DNA from 2 places in the Paraburkholderia bryophila genome. Region 2 is predicted to be linked to the other one. Evidence: riboswitches for the same ligand, from Rfam matches in the RefSeq annotation. Region 2 holds a riboswitch; the other holds the start of a gene.
The links. A riboswitch is a leader RNA that binds a small molecule or an ion and turns the genes downstream of it on or off. The one in region 2 is predicted to bind ZMP and ZTP.
Positions count from the first base shown of each region.

Region 1 (3,411 bases), 990 kb from region 2:
TTCAAAAAACTTCAGGTAGTTCGCGTAAAACACGATGCCGCCGGCGTCGGTATCTTCGTAGTACACGCGGATAGACCACGTGCCGCCGATTTCGGTGCCGGGCAGGCTGGTCGACTCATTCATGCGGCGCATTTTACCGGAACGCATACCTTGAGGTCTGTTTCAAAGTGTGCGCCTTACCCGGCGGGCCTCAGCCGCGATGAACGCTCAAAGCGGAGAACGATTGGGCCACCGGCATCAGTTCGATTGTGTTGATGTTGACGTGGGCCGGCCGGGTGGCGATCCAGTAGATCGAGTCGGCGATGTCTTCGGGCGTCAGCGGTTGCACGTTTTCGTACATTTTCGCGGCCTTGTCGTCGTCGCCGCGAAAACGCACGTTCGAGAACTCGGTGCCGCCGCACAGGCCCGGCTCGATGTCGGTCACGCGCAACGCGGTGCCGGCCAGATCGGCGCGCAGGTTCAGGCTGAACTGGCGCACGAAGGCCTTGGTGGCGCCGTAAACGTTGCCACCTGCGTACGGCCAGCTACCGGCCGCCGAGCCAAGGTTAAAGACGTGACCGCGATTGCGCTCCACCATGCCGGGCAGCAAGGCGTGCGTAACCTGCACGAGACCCGTGCAGTTGGTTTCGATCATGGTGTTCCACGCGTCCAGACTCGCTTTTTGCGCCGGCTCGGTGCCAAGCGCGAGGCCGGCGTTGTTGACGAGCACGTCGATTTCGGCGAAATCCGCCGGCAACCCGGCGGGCACCGCCTCGACGGCCGCGCGGTCGCGCACGTCGAGTTCGTAGGGCAGAAGCGCGTCGCCGAGTTCGTCGGCGAGCGCCTGAAGGCGGTCCTTCCGGCGCGCGGTGGCGACGACACGATGGCCGCCCTTGACGAAGGCGCGAGCGATAGCAGCGCCGAATCCCGCGGACGCTCCGGTGACGAACACGATCATTGCATTTTCCTGGTCGGTAAAGGAGAAAGGTCCCAAGCCTACTTCCAATGCGGCGCTGCGGCAAGGCTGAACCAGCCGCATGAGCGGCTGTGGCAGGGACGCGCAGCGGCTTTGCAGCGCGTTTTCATCAGACCTTTGCACGTCGCACCCGAAGGCCGCTGGGCCGGCCTCGCGAGCGCGCCCAGCATCGACGGGAAGCCGGTTGCCTATTCGATCCTCTTCCAATAAACTAACGCGCTCATCCCTGCGTGACTGGCGATAGAACCGGTTCAAGCAATCGGGTTCAAGGTGGAACAACCCACCGTGAAGCGCAGGGTGCCGTTTTGCCGTTTTGCCGTTCGCCTGGGCAGCCGTGATCCGCGCGCATTGATCTGCGCTGACGGTGGCTGTCCTGCCTCGCGTGTGCGGCGTCTCTCTATCCGCCACGTCAGGGCTGGCCCAGCCGCCAGCAGTGCTGCGTACCCTCTACGCAAGATTCGGCGCACGATCCGGTCAACCTGAACACACTCAACGGAATCCGTATGTTTGACAGAGCCCAAAGCACCATCGCCAACGTCGATCCTGAACTCTGGAAAGTGATCGAGCAGGAAAACCGCCGTCAGGAAGAACACATCGAACTGATCGCTTCGGAAAACTACACGAGCCCGGCCGTGATGGCCGCGCAAGGCTCGCAGCTCACCAACAAATACGCCGAAGGGTATCCGGGCAAGCGCTACTACGGCGGCTGCGAATTCGTCGACATCGCCGAGCAACTGGCGATCGACCGCGTGAAGCAACTGTTTGGCGCCGAAGCGGCCAACGTGCAGCCGAACTCGGGCTCGCAGGCCAACCAGGGCGTGTTCTTCGCCATGCTGAAGCCGGGCGATACGATCATGGGCATGAGCCTCGCGCACGGCGGTCACCTGACGCACGGTTCGCCGGTCAACATGTCGGGCAAGTGGTTCAACGTCGTCAGCTACGGCCTGAACGAAGCGGAAGACATCGACTACGAAGCCGCTGAGAAACTCGCTCAGGAACACAAGCCGAAGCTGATCGTGGCGGGTGCTTCGGCATTCGCGCTGCGTATCGATTTCGAACGTCTGTCGAAGATCGCCAAGTCGGTCGGCGCGTACTTCATGGTCGACATGGCGCACTACGCCGGTCTGGTCGCCGCGGGCGTCTACCCGAACCCGGTGCCGTTCTCCGATTTCGTCACCACGACCACGCACAAGAGCCTGCGCGGCCCGCGCGGTGGTGTGATCCTGATGAAGGCCGAGTTCGAGAAGCAGATCAACTCGGCCATCTTCCCGGGCATTCAGGGTGGTCCGCTGATGCACGTGATCGCCGGTAAGGCTGTTGCGTTCAAGGAAGCGCTGTCGCCGGAATTCAAGGTGTACCAGCAGCAAGTGGTCGACAACGCGCGCGTGCTGGCTGAAACGCTGGTCAAGCGCGGTCTGCGTATCGTGTCGGGCCGTACCGAAAGCCACGTCATGCTGGTCGATCTGCGCGCCAAGAAGATCACCGGCAAGGCTGCGGAAGCTGCGCTGGGCGCCGCTCACATCACCGTCAACAAGAACGCGATCCCGAACGACCCGGAAAAGCCGTTCGTGACGAGCGGTGTGCGTCTCGGCTCGCCGGCCATGACCACGCGCGGCTTCGGTGTCAAGGAAGCGGAGCAGGTGGGTCATCTGATCGCCGACGTGCTGGACAACCCGGAAGACACCGCCACGATCGAACGTGTGCGCGGTCAGGTTGCCGAGCTGACCCAGCGTTTCCCGGTCTACCGTTAAGCCGTTATGCACTGCCCCTTCTGCCGTCACGCCGATACGCAGGTTGTCGACTCGCGCGTATCCGAAGACGGCGCAACGATTCGCCGGCGCCGCCGCTGCCCGGCCTGCGACAAACGTTTCACGACGTATGAGCGGGTCGAGCTGGCGTTGCCGTCGGTCGTCAAGAAGGACGGCAGCCGCACGGAATTCGATCGCCGCAAGATCGTCGCGAGCATGCAACTGGCGCTGCGCAAGCGCCCGGTCGCAGCGGACGCGATCGACGCGGCCGTCGCCCGCATCGAGTATCAGTTGCTCGGTAGCGGCGAGCGTGAGGTGCGCAGTGAGCGCCTCGGCGAACTCGTCATGAACGAGTTGCGCGCGCTCGATACGATTGCCTACGTTCGTTTTGCCTCCGTTTACCGGCGCTTTGAAGACGTCTCTGAATTCGAAGACGTAATTGAAGAATTTCGCCGCGCCTCTTCTCCTCCCAAGCCTTCCCGCAAGCGCTGATCGCGGCCGCGCCGCGTGCTGCGTTCGAGTATCCGTTTTTCTCCGCATTGATTCGCGCATTGGTAGCTCCCGCTCCGTTATGGTTCGACGCGTGCATTTTTGCGCGGGATAGCGTCTGAGTACCACCTGGCCATTCGGCCGATTGTTGAGGCCTTTGCGAACCGCTAGATTGGCTGCATTCTTTGCAACGATCAGGGATGCAGATGAAACAGGACG
Region 1 is NZ_JACCAS010000001.1:2,151,610-2,155,020, reverse strand. It holds gene ybgC (tol-pal system-associated acyl-CoA thioesterase) at 1-132, opposite strand, end outside; gene ydfG (bifunctional NADP-dependent 3-hydroxy acid dehydrogenase/3-hydroxypropionate dehydrogenase YdfG) at 191-937, opposite strand; ZMP/ZTP riboswitch at 1,176-1,292, shown strand; gene glyA (serine hydroxymethyltransferase) at 1,459-2,706, shown strand; gene nrdR (transcriptional regulator NrdR) at 2,713-3,195, shown strand; gene GGD40_RS09540 (GspH/FimT family pseudopilin) at 3,399-3,411, shown strand, end outside.
Region 1: another riboswitch for ZMP and ZTP. It lies ahead of glyA (serine hydroxymethyltransferase); the one in region 2 lies ahead of GGD40_RS05230 (tetrahydrofolate dehydrogenase/cyclohydrolase catalytic domain-containing protein).

Region 2 (3,411 bases):
CAATGAAACAGATGAAAGCGCCTATGTGATTCCGATCCAGGATGCCGGCTTGCAGACATGGCTACGCACGCTCGACATCCGCTTCGCGCGTTAAGTCTGAAGCTCCAGTGCGAGTCCGTCGTCCCAGTACGGCGGCTCGCCAATCACCTCGGCGTAGTAAGCCACGAAGGCACGTACCTTCGACGAGACGATTTTCTTCGGTGGATAGACTGCCCAGATCGCGGGTTCGGCGCGTCCCGTGCGCGCTTCCCATTCAGGCAGTACGTGTAGCAGACGCCCTTCGCGCAGAGCCGTGGACGCGAGCCACGTCGGTAGAAGCGCAAGGCCGCAGCCGGCCACGGCGAGTTCCAGCACAGCTTCGGAGTCGTCTGCGCGCAAGCGCCCCTGCAATTGCACCGGCACTTGCGTCTGCTCTGACGACCTCTTTGCATTGGCCCTGCGCGTGAACGACCATGTGTCGTCCGGCAACAGCGACAGACGAAGCGTATCGTGCGCGGACAGATCTTCAGGGACATTCGGCGTGCTGCTACGCTGCAAATACGCCGGGCTGCCGCACACGATACGACGATGCGGAGCAATGCGTTTCGCCATCAACGACGAATCGGACAGCGCACCGATACGGATCGCCAGATCAATGCCGACTTCGATCATATTGAGCGTTTCGTCGGTCGATACCATATCGAGGTCGATGTCGGGATAGCGCGTCATGAACGCCGGCAGGTGCGGCACGATATGCCGGCGCCCGAATGCCGAGGGCATCGTGACGCGCAGCACGCCTTGCGGTGTGAGATTCAGTGACGACGTGACCTGCCGCGCGTCATCGAGCGCCTGTAGGGCAACCATGGCGTGCTCACGAAACAGCCTACCGCCCTCCGTCAGGACGAGCCCGCGCGTCGACCGGTTAAACAGGGCAATGCCCAGATCGTTTTCTAGCGCACTCACGTAGCGTGAAATGGTCGACGTCTTGACTGCCATTTCAACGGCCGTCTTGCTGAAGCTCTGCAGTTCCGCTGCGCAAACGAAGGCCCGTACTGCGGCAAAATAATCCATGGCATTTCTGACGCGAATCGAGCGTTCCGCAAGGGACTTCACGAAGTGAGGACCGGAACCCGCGCAACGCGCTGCCCGCGAAAATTCGGTGCATGCGCGCGAACTGGATAATCCGGATTTGCTTAGGCCGGTAGTGTACTTGTACCGCGCTGCTAACGTGAAGAGGCGTTGATCACAGCGTCAAAGCCATAGGAGCAGTTCGGCCAGCGCTCGTCAGGCGGTTGCCAGAGCTTGCGACGAACTTCCCTTGTCGACCCGCAGCGGCCCGTCAACTTTGTCGGCAGCGGACACTCATTGGATGGTTGACCACACACGTTCCGCGGCACCGAGGGTTTGGGCGATAAGCGTTGAAATCGTCATCGGCCCCACCCCTCCCGGAACCGGCGTCACCGCCGCGCATCGACCCATCAGACCATCGGGATGGATGTCACCTATGCCTCCGGTATGGTAACCAGCATCGATAACAATTGCTCCGTCGCTAATCCAGTCGCTACGAATGAAGTTCGGCTTACCTACCGCGCCGACGATGAGTTGGGCACGTCGAATTTCCGCCTCAAGATTTGACGTCTTCGAATGGCATAGCGTGACCGTCGCGTTCGCATTCGATAGCATAAGCGCCATCGGTTTCCCGAGAATGGGACTGCGCCCTACGACCACGGCCCGCTTGCCAGATACATCGATCTTGTAATGAGCCAGCAAGCGCATGATTCCGGCGGGCGTTGCCGACCCGAATGCGGGTTCGCCTAACGCCATCAAGCCAAAGCCGTGGCTGGTGACGCCATCAACATCCTTGGAGATGGATATTCTGTCGAAGCAGAGGCGTTCGTCCACATGTGCAGGCACCGGGTGCTGAAGCAGAATGCCATGCACCGCCTGGTTGGCATTGAGCCTGTTTATCGCGGAAAGCACGTCGTCCGTCGTTGCGCTCGCAGACAACTTAATCACGATCGAGTCCATACCGACTCTCCGGCATGCACTGCCCTTCATGCTGACGTAGGTCGCGGACGAAGGATCGTCTCCTACAAGGATCGTGGCCAGTATGGGTGTCTGCCCGCCATTTCTTGCCTTGAGGGCCGCAACGTGTTCGGACAATTCCCGCTCGTGCAACGCCGCTACTGCTTTACCGTCGAGAAGTATGCTCATGCGTTTTCCCCTTGCGTGGCCAATTTGGAACCGGCAAGGCTCAAATACTGAACAGGGCAAAGCGCGTGTAATTGGGAGCGCGATTGATTAAGCGCGAGCCGCGTGGGCAGAGAATGGATTTGGGCAATCATCATGGGCAGTCTCAAAGAGATTAATCAAAATGCCCAGGCGAACGGCGTTCTACCGTCTACGCTTCCCGATGGTGACCCATCTATTGCTCGCCAGTCACGTAGAAGCGCTATCTTAGTCGGTTTTTTTGTGGCTACGCAAACCGGCGCGCTACATACGTCTCTATGCCAGGAGCGGCTGCTTCCGGCGAGTCCGCCCAGACTTCGCCGACATCGGAAACGACTCATCGGCCCTGCTCGAGGCAGCGCTTGCACATCGCGGACAGGCTCTCCGGCATTTCCTCCATCGGTCATTCCTCACGAATGGTTCCTGACGGGAAAGTGTGCTGTCAGCGCGGCGTGCCCGACACCATGGGAAAAAGCGGCCGATGCCGGGGGTCGGCATCCGAAGAATCCCTACCCCGAGGCAGGAACAGTTTCCCCCTCTCTGATAGGTCCAACTTTCGACTTGCATCCCGGTCAAATACTGTATAAATTTACAGCTGTATGCCCATACAGGATCAGGCCATGACCTACCTTATACGCATCTTGAACGACGGTGATCGCGAAACGCTTGCCTGGTTGTGCAAGCATGTCGGGGACGTCCGCGTAGCGGCTGCTGCGCGAGATCTAGGCGGCAGCGGCAAGCCGTATGTGTCCGCGGTGTGCCGCTATCTCGGCGTGCGTCCACCGGCGCTGCGGCAGCACAGCCAACCCGTTGGAGATTGCACGGTCGGGGACAGTCATCTCGCCCAGATCCGCCTGTTGCTGGCGCAGCGAACTCAGGCGCCTTTGAAGCAGCGCCTTTGAAGCTGCCCGTTGACCCGAGCCCCAAGGAAGATACCTGCATGATCAACGCCACTGACCTCGATTCGGATGCCGGTCAAATCAACTCTGTCGCCCTCGAACGTGCGCTTCGAAGCGCTTCGCTAGACCTCCAGCAGATCATGGCAACGACCGCCGGTCGTCACATCGACAGCGGCCGGCGCCGTTACTCAAGTAGCGCGCAATCGCCGACCTGGCGCACGCTGCAGACGATCGATGAACTGGTCTTCGAAAATCGCGGCTTCGTGGCCAGGCACAATGAGACAGTCCGTTCGATGTTTCTACG
Region 2 is NZ_JACCAS010000001.1:1,163,057-1,166,467, forward strand. It holds gene GGD40_RS05220 (cupin domain-containing protein) at 1-94, shown strand, start outside; gene GGD40_RS05225 (LysR family transcriptional regulator) at 91-1,050, opposite strand; gene GGD40_RS05230 (tetrahydrofolate dehydrogenase/cyclohydrolase catalytic domain-containing protein) at 1,342-2,193, opposite strand; ZMP/ZTP riboswitch at 2,349-2,432, opposite strand; gene GGD40_RS05235 (hypothetical protein) at 2,829-3,110, shown strand; gene GGD40_RS05240 (DUF2471 domain-containing protein) at 3,149-3,411, shown strand, end outside.